DNA from 2 places in the Ruegeria sp. CDSC052 genome. Region 2 is predicted to be linked to the other one. Evidence: riboswitches for the same ligand, from Rfam matches in the RefSeq annotation. Region 2 holds a riboswitch; the other holds the start of a gene.

Region 1 (6,061 bases), on a different contig from region 2:
CGGCACGTTCTTCCGGTGTTTCAATCCGCTTGATGCGTGCCTTCGGAAATTGCATGAGCACCGCCTGAACCAATGGGTGTTTCTCAGCCTCTGCTTTCAACGCCAGCTCGGCGGCGTCTCGAATCTCGGCGATGGTCGCAACCTCACCATCGGCTACAATCGACACAGCCCAGCGGTTGCCAGTCCATCGTTGCAGCGACGAACCCAGTCTCGCTGCCAGATCTGTGGGTGCGTTCTGTGTCGGGGTGAATTCGATCCGCCCCGGTTGGTAAGAAACCAGCCGCACCCCGTTTTCGACCTCGACCAGAAGTTTCACATCCCGATTGGTGCGGATCAATTCAACCACGTGGTCAAAACTCGGATACCGTGCCAGCGCCGATTGGATATCATGGGCCAGAGCCGCCGAAGGCGCGCCGGCGGGGCTGCTAGTTGCGGACACGTAAGAAGATGATGCCGCTGGTACCGGAGCCTGAGAGGGCACGGCCATACCACCGCCCGGACCACCATTCGGAGGCGGTGGCGGGTTGTCCTGCAGGCGCTTGATCAGCTCTTCGGGGCTGGGCAAGTCGGCAACATGGGTCAGGCGGATAACGGCCATTTCAGCAGCCATCATGGCATTTGGCGCGGCCGATACCTCTTCCAGCGCTTTCAGCAACATCTGCCACATCCGGGTCAAAACGCGCATTGGCAGGGCCTCGGCCATTTGCTGACCACGGGCACGTTCATCAGGGGAAACCGTCGGGTCCTCGGCTGCGTCTGGCGTGATCTTCACAACCGAAACCCAGTGCGTGATTTCGGCCAGGTCACGCAGCACGGATAGCGGATCGGCCCCTTCGGCATATTGCCCGCCCAATTCAGTCAGCGCGCTTGCTGCATCCCCTCGCAGGATCATTTCCATCAAGTCCAATACCCGGCCCCGGTCGGCCAGACCCAGCATCGCGCGCACCTGATCGGCGCTGGTTTCACCGGCCCCATGGCTGATTGCCTGATCCAGCAGCGATGTTGCGTCGCGCGCCGACCCTTCGGCCGCGCGGGTGATCAGCGCCAGGGCATCCTCCGCGATCTGCGCCTTCTCAGCCGCTGCAATCTTATTGAGCAGGCCAATCATGTCCTCGGGTTCGATCCGGCGCAGGTCAAATCGTTGGCACCGCGACAGAACAGTCACCGGGACTTTGCGGATTTCGGTCGTGGCAAAGATGAACTTCACATGCGCAGGAGGTTCTTCCAACGTCTTGAGCAGCGCGTTGAACGCGCTGGTCGAAAGCATGTGAACTTCGTCGATGATGTAGATCTTATAGCGCGCACTGGCGGCACGATAGCGCACCGAGTCGATGATTTCGCGAATGTCATTTACGCCGGTGCGGCTGGCGGCGTCCATCTCCATCACATCGACATGGCGGCCTTCCATGATGGCGACGCAATGTTCGCACTGGCCGCAAGGTTCGGTCGTGGGCTTGCCTTGCCCATCAGGACCGATGCAGTTCATGCCCTTGGCGATGATCCGGGCCGTGGTCGTCTTACCGGTGCCGCGGATGCCAGTCATGATGAAGGCTTGCGCAATCCGGTCGGCCTCGAACGCGTTTTTCAGCGTGCGCACCATTGCGTTCTGACCGACGAGGTCAGCAAAAGTTTCCGGGCGGTATTTCCGCGCGAGAACCTGATAGGCGGGGCTGGGCGTGTCGGTCATGTCTGCTCTGTTGGATTCGTGTCAGGTTTGCAGCGTAGAGACCCCCGCCGTCCGCGTCCACCGCGCGCGAAAAGGAATTTCGTTTTGGCAAGTTGCATCAGAGCCGGTAAATCATGAGGGGCTTTAGCCCCATGTGGTGATGCAGGAAAAGGAGCTGTGTTGGAGAGTTTTGCAATTCACCCTCTTGGATTGGGCAAAGGGCAGATCGCTCTGTGCCCACTGCCGGGTGTCACGGGCGATTATGCTGGGGATTTCGCAGTAATCCGGAATTGGGCGCCGGACCTGGTCATCTCGATGACGACCTCGGATGAGTTCCAGCATTCCGGCGGGCTGTCATTCGAGGCGGACCTGCAGTGCGAACGGATTGCCTGGGTTCACCTTCCAATCCGCGATTTCGGCGTCCCCACGCCTGAGGTTGAGGCGCTTTGGCCGCAAGCCAGTGAGGCGGCCCAACATGTCCTTGCCAGCGGTGGCAAGGTGCTGGTGCATTGCCGCGGTGGGTGCGGTCGCTCGGGGATGGTTGTGATGCGGCTAATGGTGGAATGCGGCGAAGCGCCTGGCCAAGCGCTTCGGCGGTTGCGTGCGGTGCGGCCCTGCGCGGTGGAAACCAAAGCGCAAAAGGACTGGGCCGGGTTGCCGGCCCGAACCCTTCCCTGAATCAGGCAGACACTTGATACGGAATACTGTCGCTGCGCGGCGGCAGAGTCGAAACGTCGAGCATCGCACAGGGTGGTTCTGACAGAAAACCAGCGGATTTCTGGATGAACTCCGGCCCGAACATCATGTCGCCATAGGCGTCCAGCATTTCTGTCGGCGTGTCCGTGCTGGTGCCGCAATAGACCCTGATCTGTTCTGATTGGGCCCGAAAACGGGCCGTGCAGCCTTCGGTGCAATGGGTCAGATCGCTAGTGCCTTCGACCTCGAATGTTTTGGATGCTGCAGGCGTTGCCGTCGCCATCGCCTCGGCCATGGCGCGTGCCATTCGGGCCAGGGCGGGGCAGGGTTTCCCGGTCCTCTGACAGACGGTTGCGGTGAATTCATGTGTCTTTGTCTTCCAGATCATAATGCGCCCTCCGCGCGCAGGACGAAGGGTGAGGATCAGGTGTGACAGCGCGCTGACGACCTGCCCGGACACCCCGCCCGAGTTTCGGTTTCGATACGATGGCAGGTCTCCTGACTTGCGGGTCGTCGCTTTGCCGACCTTCCCAGCCCTGGGGCCAGTGGTATTTCGGCATTGCTCACCGCTTACAGTTGCGGGGGCAGTCGCGGAGTTGGCCCTTTCCGGCATCGCCGGGGCAGACCGCACCGTGTTCCCTTTTCATCCCGCCCCAATTCCGGGGCAAGAACCATCACCACATCGCTAGCGGCTATGCAGACCCCGAGTCAAGCCACCTGTTGGGGTGCAAACCGGACGTTTGGTCATCTTGATGAAATCTTGACTCTGGTGGCCGAAATCGGGCCGATTGTTGAGTGAACCGAGTAGTTCAGAACTTGTCGGAAGCGCCATGCTTGATACCACGCCCTGCGTCCAGACTAAGGACTTTGACTTTGCCTCATGCTCTGCCAGCCTGTCGGCACGGCTGTATCTGCCTGCAACCGAGCCGAAGATCGCCGTGGTGATTCACAGCGCAACTGCAGTGCCGCGCGAATATTACCAGCATTTTGCCCGTTGGCTGGCCGCCGAACAGGGTATGGCCTGTCTGACCTATGACTACAGCGATTTCGGGCATTCGCTGCGCGACAAACTCAAAACCTCTGAGGTGACCATGGCGGATTGGGCCTTGGTCGACATGCCCGCCGCACGGGCTGAGATGCGCAGGCGGTTCCCGGACGCTTTGCAGTGGAGCATCGGTCATTCCCTTGGCGGCTTGCTGGGGCCGGTGCAGCCAGACATTGATCAGATCGACCGGATGATCTGTGTATGTTCGGGGCTGGTTACTCTGTCCGACCATCCCTGGCCCTATCGCGGGCTGGCGTGGATGTTCTGGCATGTGCATGGGCGTCTGGCAGTGAATGCGCTGGGCTATCTGCCGGGCAAAGCGGTGGGGATCGGTGCCGATTTGCCTGGTCCGGTCTATTGGCAATGGCGTGGCTGGTGCACGGCGCCGCAGAATTATGTGCCGCAGATCGGTGACGCTCTGCCCGAAGCGAGATGGGCGCAATCGAATACGCCGGTGGACCTGTTCACCTTCGAGGACGACCAGATGGTGCCGCCAGACGCTGTCTGGCGGCTTGCCGATCTGTATGGACCAAAGGCGCGGCGACATCTGTTGTCTCCGAATGAATTCGGAGCGCCTGAGATCGGTCATATTGGCGCTTTTGCCCGCAGAAACCGGGCGGTTTGGCCCCGGTTGATTGCCTGAAAACGAGGCGCCTTTCTGTCACGCTCAGTGTCTGCTGCGGGACTTTTTGTCATTCATGACGGATCGCACCATTTTGCCAAAGGCTTTGTCACGTGCCCGTGACTGCGCGAGGGTTTCGGAATTCCTCTGATCTTCGCGCCGAAGCTTGTGCCAGCGCGCCAGCCGGTCGGGCTCAAGCACGCCATTGGCAATCGCCTCCTGCACAGCACAACCGGGTTCGGCCTGGTGCTGGCAATCTGAGAACCGGCACCTTGCAGCCAATTCAAGAAGGTCTGAGAAAACCTCATCCACGCCGTCTTGGGCTTCCATCAAACGCAGGGCGCGCATTCCTGGCGTATCAATCAGCCACCCCCCGTTTCGCATCGGGTGAAGCGCACGATGGGTCGTGGTGTGGCGACCCCGTGCGTCATCCTCGCGGATCCCCGCCGTTGTCCCGGCCTGACCAGTCATGGCGTTCGCCAATGTGGTTTTGCCGACACCGGATGAGCCGACCAAAGCAGCAGTTTGCCCGGCAGGGCACCAGGACAGGATCGGATCAATCTCTGACGCCTCCAGCGCGTTGACGGTTAGAACGGTCAGAAACCGAACCAGCGAACTGGCCTGACTGGCATAGCTCTCTGGGTCAGGGCAGCTGTCGGCCTTGGTCAGGACAACAACCGGATAGCACCCGGCCTGATGCGCCAGTGCCAGATAACGTTCAAGCCGGGCCAGATTGAAATCGGCATTGCAGGAACTGACGATATACAGCACGTCCACATTCGCCGCGATCAACTGAACCTGCGCACCGGTGCCTGCGGCCCGGCGTTGCAAGAGGCTTTTGCGCTCCAAAAGATGCCGAATGCGGTTTTGATCATCCGCAAGGACCCAATCGCCAACCGCAAATTCGCCGGTTGATCGGTCAGGGGTCAGATCAGATGTGCCGCCAAGCGCATTCAGGCCGATCAGGCGATCACGATGGACGGCGTTGATGCGATGCGGTGTGCAGGTAGGGTTCACAGCATGTTGGGCTGCAAAATGAGAGGACCATCCCAGGTCCGAAAGTGTTTTGGACATTGTTCTGCCTGTGTTCAGATACAGGAAACCATCAGGGTGGCAGACGCGCACCCATCGGTAACATGTTCAGGCAAGAGCGGGTGTTAGTCCCGGAAACGCTCTGCCCGAAGGGTCATTGCTACAATCATAAAGTCCCTCCTGCGGCAGTCGTTGCGCGTAAGTGAGAGGTTGGACATCGACCCAAGCGGGGCTCGTTGTGGCTGCTTCCTTCCGGATCTGACCAGGTTGGCGAGGCGCTCGCCCGCGCCAACCTCTCGAGGGTGGATATAGGCAGTTGGCCGGAAAAACACAACCCGTCAGAAGGTCAGAAGAATCCGTAAAAAGCCATTTTCGTCGGTTCCAAGGACTTGTGGATCAAATTCCTGAATGTCCTGCAGATGTCGGTGGGCATTTGGACCGGTGCGTAAGATCGCCTGCGTACCAGTGTTACTGGTGATTCTGAAGGGTTCCTGGGCCTCTTCCAGCGGATCGCTGACCAAGGTGCCTGACAGATAATCCAGCAGGGCTTGCTGGACCGGCAGGATGGGCATGTCGATACGTTGCGCATTACCCGCAAATGGGAAATGCCCGCCCCCGCTGGCGCGATAATTGTTAAGCGCGACGGCAAATTGCTGATCCGGTGCAATGAGGGTGGCACCGACCAGAACCTCTGAAACGCGCCGGTATTCGGCGTTGATCAAGGTGCCCATATCGTCGAAACGCGGAGGTTGTGTCAGATCAATTCTGCAGGACAGCCCGTATAGCACATCAAAGTTGTGACCCACCCGATTTTCGCAAATAAGTTCGGATGCAGATCCGGTCGAAATCTGGTTGAAAACAGCTGCGGACATCTCAAGCCAGTCCACGATTTGATCACCGGATACAATGACACCCTGCAATTCGTTTGGAAAAACATGCAGGTCAACCACGTTACGCAGGAATATCTCGCCAGGCTTAACATCCGTATAGAATCGCGGCC
Region 2 (6,061 bases):
CCGCACAAACCGGCCTTGATCCGGCAACACCCGTCTATTGTGGCATCCACGATTCTAATGCGTCGCTGCTGCCCCACATCTTGCATAAAACCGCTCCGTTTTCTGTTGTTTCGACAGGCACATGGGTCATCGCCATGAGCATCGGGGGCGGTCAAACGCACCTTGACCCCATGCGCGACACACTGATCAACGTTAACGCCATGGGCGACTCCGTGCCGTCCGCGCGCTTCATGGGCGGGCGGGAATATGATACCATCATTGCGGGTAACGCGGCTGCATACACTGACGACCATATAACCGAAGTCGCGCAGCGCGGGCCAATGCTCTTGCCCTCAATCATTCCAGAGAGCGGACCGTTTCAGAACCGCGGTGCCGAGTGGGTTGGCTCCGAGCCGCCTAAGGGCAGCATCGAACGCACGATCGCAACGGGGTTCTATTTGGCCCTGATGACAGCCGAATGCCTTGCACTCACTGGGCACAACGGGCCCGTCATCATCGAAGGCCCCTTTGCAGGGAACCCATGCTTCTGCAAAATGCTTGCCGCAGCGACGAACTGTACGGTCGAGGCATCAGGTGGGACCACTGGAACCAGCGAAGGTGCGGCCCTACTTGCATTGCCCGTAGGATCTCAGCCCCCGCGATCGGATGCAACACGGATCTATGAACCGCAAGATGGCGCTCTTTTTGATTATGCATCAAACTGGAAATTGGCAATATAGACTAGGGCCGTCACATGCTGAACCTTCCGGATCCGACGTTGTATGATCCACGGATCATAAAATGAAAATATGATCTAGAGACCATAAGGAGCAAACCTGCTCTGCCCCGTGGCTCAAGAAACCGTGCGGTTTCAGAGATAAAGAGATACATACCTCAAGTTCCGCCAATACTCTCACGCTTGCAACCCCGCAGCGCGCACCTGCTCAGGCGTCACCAGCTTTGACGCGATCAAGTCCTCGATCTGCCGATTGGTGATATGGCGGCACAGGGGATGGCGCTCGTAGATCCACTCGGCGAGGCTCGCGCGGCCTTTGGCTTCGGCCTCTCGCGCCTTCTCGCGGTCGGCCAGCACCTGGGCAAGCCCCTTCTCCCACCGGCGCATCTTGAACCAATTGTCCGAGAAACAGACCTTGCTCCGCGTGTAGCCTTCGCTTTCCTTGGCATAGGCTTTGATCGCTTGCTTCAGGTCATCAGGTTCTACCCCTGCCCTCAAAGCCGCTGCGATCAGGCGCAGAGTGGTCCGCCGGTCTCGGATCCTGTCTTCGGGATAGGCCGCCAAGATCTTCTCAGCTTCAAGATCTTCAACCTCCTCCGCCGCTTCGCGCTTGCGCGTAGGTGGTTTATGGATGGTTTTAGGATGGTTTGGGGTCCACCGTGAACCCCGTACCCCGTTCACCGTGGACCCCGTACCGGGTTCAGGCTGGGCGGGGTTCACAGTGACCCCCGTCTCAATATCGGGCTCGGCCGTGGGTTCGAGCGCGGCCACCCGCTCCAGAACAATGCGGTAAATGACGGTGTAGCCATTCTTGCAGTGCCGCCGCCCTGTCTCGATCAAAATGCCTTCGCGCAGGAAGTCGATGATTGTGCGCTTGACCGTGCTTTCGCTGAGCTCTGTGTGGCGCTGGATCGTCCCCTTGGAGCACCAGATGCCTGAGCCGTCATCACTCGCCTTGTCAGCCAGGAACATGATGATCTGCTTGCGTGCAGCGCTGCCAAAGCGGCGCTCGGCGCATTCATTTGCGACCGCCCAACTCATTGCAATGCCTCAAGGTTGCAAGCGTTACTGTGAGCATTCTGGCGCGGAAAATCCGTTGGAACTTTCGCTTTTTGTTCACTTTTTGTCAGGGGGTGCTTTGCACCCTTAAGCCGTTGTTTTCGCTTACGCTCTTTCTGGATTGCAAATCCGTGTACACCGGTTCGATTCCGGTACTCGCCTCCAATACTTTCAAACAGTTGCTTCGCATTCGGCTTTTCGAGCCTGCGACATGCCGTCTCGCTACGGCAGTGCTCTGCTGAGTGAAGCTTGACACCGGATTGATCAGAAGGCGGTGGACTCACTGGCTCGGCCGGTAAATTTGACCGCTCTATCGAATCCACGCGATATGCCCTTTGAAGTAACTGGCCCGCGAATCCTTTCGTCTGGATATCTTCGAGGCGCAAAGCCCAAACTCGCCTGCCGTCATTTTGCATGTGGCTGACCAAACATGCCGCTGACAGGCATTGGCAGGTCGCTTTTCCATTCTCGATGATTTCCGTGCGTCTGCCGCGCTTGACAAGCCCCCTGCCCGTGCCGCATGTCCCATCCGTTGGTGTCTGCACATGCAGATGAAAAGGGAATGCGTCAGCGGTCATCCGTCAAACGCAGCCGCCCCCGCGACCGTGACCGGAGAGGGTGCCCAAAGCCACTGGCCAGACAGGCCGGGAAGGCGGGACATCTGCCAGAGGCCAGCCTCTGACATCCGCAAGCCGGGAGACCTGCCAACATCCGAAGTTGAAACCGGACGGGGTGATCCGGTGTCGGGCCCATGTCGCAATACGTGGCCCGCATGAAACCCCGTCCCCCGCGAAGAGGATTTGGGGGGATGAGAGACATGACCGAGACCACACCTGTTGAACTGCTGGTGTGCACGACCTGCCGCCGCGGCCTGCCCGTCGAGAATGATGCAGATCGTCCTGGGGCGTTGCTGCACAAGGCGTTGGAGCAGGCAGAACTTCCTGATGGCGTCACTTTGAAGGCAGTAGAATGCCTTTCAAATTGCGATCAGGGCTGCTCGATTGTGCTGCGTGGCGGACCCGAACGTTGGACCTTTGTCTATGAGCATCTCGATGAAACCGATCATGTCGAGACCATTGTTGAAGGTGCGACCAAATATCTCGAGACCCAAGATGGCCTCGTTAAATGGCGCGAACGTCCTGAACATTTCCGCAAAAACTGTGCGGCCCGCATTCCCCCGATTGGAGCTTAGATATGAGCAATCTCGAAAAACTGCCCGTCACTGTGATCACCGGCTTTCTGGGCTCGGGAAAGACCACGCTGGTGCGTCATCTGATGCAGAACCCGCAGGGCAAGCGCCTGGCCGTTGTGGTCAACGAGTTTGGAGATGTTGGCGTCGATGGCGATATCCTCAAATCCTGCGCGATCCCCGATTGCCCGGCGGAAAACATTATGGAATTGGCCAATGGATGCATCTGCTGCACCGTGGCAGATGATTTCATCCCGACCATCGAGGCGCTGATGGCGCTAGAGCCGCGCCCCGATCACATTCTGATCGAAACCTCTGGCTTGGCCCTGCCCAAGCCGCTGCTGAAAGCGTTCGACTGGCCGGATATCCGCTCGAAAATCACCGTGGATGGCGTAATTGCTCTGGCCGATGCCGAAGCTGTGGCCGCCGGTCGCTTTGCCCCGAATGTCGCTGCGGTGGATGCCCAGCGCCTGGCCGATGACTCGATTGATCACGAAACGCCGCTATCCGAGGTGTTCGAGGACCAGATCTCCTGCGCCGACATCATTCTGCTGACCAAGCCTGATCTTGCTGGCCCCGAGGGGGTCGCCAAGGCCAAGGAAATCATCGCGGCAGAGGCTCCGCGCCCGCTGCCCGTGGTCGAAGTGGCCGAAGGCGCTGTGGATGTACGTGTTGTGCTGGGGCTTGAGGCCGCTGCTGAAGATGACATGGAGGCACGTCCCAGCCATCACGATGGCCACCACGATCACGAGCATGATGATTTCGAAAGCATCATTGTCGAGCTGCCGGAACAGACCGATCCGGCCCAGCTGGTCGCCAATATCGAACGTCTGGCGAATGAACTGAACATCCTGCGGGTCAAAGGCTATGCCGCTGTTACCGGCAAACCCATGCGCCTTTTGGTGCAGGCAGTCGGGGCCCGTGTGCGTCATCAGTACGACCGCCCGTGGGAGCCAGGTGAAGAGCGTCGCTCGCGTCTGGTGGTCATCGCCGAGCATGACGACATCAAAGAGGCTGAAATCCGCGAAATCCTCGTGGGTGTAACCGAGGCCGCCGAGTAAGCCATGCACGTCGTCTTCCGCGAAAGCCACGGGTTAGAGGAAACGGAGACCCCAACCGATCTGGGCCAGAGCCCGGCGGATCTGGTGGTGCTGTCCTTTTCCGACAGTGATCTTGGCGCTTTCGCGGCAGGCTGGCATCGTGGTGGTGGACCCGAAGGCCGGATGCCGACCCTGCGGCTGGCCAATCTAACGGCGCTGAAGCACCCGCTTTCTGTCGACACCTATGTCGAGCAGACGCTGGAGGGCGCCAAAGGCATTCTGATCCGCCTGATCGGTGGCGTGCCCTACTGGTCCTACGGATTGCAGCAGGTTCTGGCACTGGCCCACGCCAAAGGCATCGCTGTGGCAGTCCTGCCGGCGGATGGACGTGAAGATACGCGCCTGGATGACTATTCTACCCTGCCCGTTTCAACCCTGCGGCGGCTGGCGCATCTTTGCGACACAGGCGGTGAGGTCGCAGCGCAGGCTGCGCTGGCGCAAATGGCACTGGCCGCGGGGCTTTATTCTGGCCCGGTGATGGGGGCCAAGACGATCCCGGAATGTGGCGTATGGTGCCCGGATCGCGGTGTGATCCCGGCGGATACCGCATTCGCCGGTGATGCCAAGCGCATCCTCGTGACCTTCTATCGCGCCTATCTGACCTCGGCAGACACTGCCCCGGTCGCGGCCCTGATCCACCGTCTGCGTGCGCGTGGGTTTCAGGCTGTTGGCCTATTTGCGCCGTCGCTCAAAGCCCCTACCGCCGCTGACTGGCTGCGCGAACAGGTCGTAGCGCTGGCCCCCTCGGCAATCATCAACGCCACCTCCTTTTCGGGCAAAGGCGCCTCGGGAACGTCCCCGCTGGACGCCGCCAATGTGCCGGTATTTCAGGTCGCCTTGTCCACCGCACGCCGCAAGGCTTGGGTCGATGCGGAACGCGGGCTGTCCCCCGCCGACCTCGCAATGCATGTGGTCCTGCCCGAGGTGGATGGCCGCATTTCGGCGGGCATCGCTTCGTTCAAGGAACCGGGCAAGCGCGACCCGTATCTGGAATATTCCCGTTTTGCCCACCGCCCCGAGCCGGAACGGGTTGAGGCGATCATTGATCGGGTGGACGGCTGGCTGCGCCTAAGCGACAAACCCAAGCCAGATCAGGTTCCAGCGTTGGTGCTGTCGACTTATCCCGGCAAGGACTGGCAGATGGCCCATGCGGTTGGCCTGGATGCGTTGGCCTCGGCCGAGGCGATGCTGTCCGATCTGCAGGCTGAAGGCTATGATACAGCACCCGGCGAACCGATAGCCGAGACGCTTTTGGATGCGCGACTGGCTTGGCCGCTCGCGGCCTATCAGACCGCGCTGGCAGACTTGCCGGAACAGTTGCAAACGGATCTGCAATCCATTTGGGGCAAGCCTGAGGACGACCCGGTTTTTGCCGATGGTGCGTTCCACTTTACCGCCTTGAACCGGGGCAAGACACTGATCGCGCTGCAACCGGAACGCGGCACACCCGAGCTGCGCGATGACGACTATCACGATCTTTCGCGCACCCCGCGCCACAGCTATGTTGCCTTCTATCTCTGGCTGCGTAAGGGGCATGGCGCGGACGCGCTGATCCATATCGGCGCGCATGGCACGTTGGAATGGCTGCCAGGCAAATCGGTCGCCCTGTCCCAAAACTGCTGGCCTGAGGCGTTGGTCCGAGATCTGCCGGTGATCTACCCCTTTATCGTGAATGACCCCGGCGAGGCCGCGCAGGCCAAGCGCCGGATCGGGGCGGTTACACTGGGCCATATCCCGCCCCCGATGCGAACAAGTGACACGCCGGACCGTATGGTGCGGCTGGAATCCCTGCTTGACGAATTCTCGAACGCCGACGGGCTGGACCCCAAACGCCGCGACCGACTACAAGAAGACATACGGGATGAGGCGCAGGCCATTGGTCTGGAAAGCGATCTGGGTCTGAATCAGGCAACCTGTACCGCCGAAGCGATCACCCGTATCGACCGATTTGTCTGCGACATCAAAGAAAGCCAGTTCGGTGACGGCTTGCACGTCTTT

What was found. A riboswitch is a leader RNA that binds a small molecule or an ion and turns the genes downstream of it on or off. The one in region 2 is predicted to bind cobalamin.
Region 1: it holds a riboswitch for cobalamin, as region 2 does, so the genes downstream of both, AC2FIM_RS13265 (hypothetical protein) here and AC2FIM_RS04985 (DUF1636 family protein) in region 2, are expected to answer to the same signal.

Annotation. Positions count from the first base shown of each region.
Region 1 covers NZ_JBXWOB010000007.1:136,153-142,213, forward strand. Annotated here, with positions in the region: gene AC2FIM_RS13255 (DNA polymerase III subunit gamma/tau) at 1-1,687, opposite strand, end outside; gene AC2FIM_RS13260 (protein-tyrosine phosphatase family protein) at 1,844-2,344, shown strand; gene AC2FIM_RS13265 (hypothetical protein) at 2,346-2,750, opposite strand; cobalamin riboswitch at 2,834-3,053, opposite strand; gene AC2FIM_RS13270 (alpha/beta hydrolase family protein) at 3,193-4,050, shown strand; gene rsgA (ribosome small subunit-dependent GTPase A) at 4,075-5,103, opposite strand; RNA gene ffs (signal recognition particle sRNA small type) at 5,262-5,360, opposite strand; gene AC2FIM_RS13285 (5'-nucleotidase C-terminal domain-containing protein) at 5,400-6,061, opposite strand, start outside.
Region 2 covers NZ_JBXWOB010000001.1:990,895-996,955, forward strand. Annotated here, with positions in the region: gene AC2FIM_RS04975 (FGGY-family carbohydrate kinase) at 1-719, shown strand, start outside; gene AC2FIM_RS04980 (hypothetical protein) at 893-1,756, opposite strand; cobalamin riboswitch at 2,291-2,497, shown strand; gene AC2FIM_RS04985 (DUF1636 family protein) at 2,592-2,966, shown strand; gene cobW (cobalamin biosynthesis protein CobW) at 2,969-4,024, shown strand; gene cobN (cobaltochelatase subunit CobN) at 4,028-6,061, shown strand, end outside.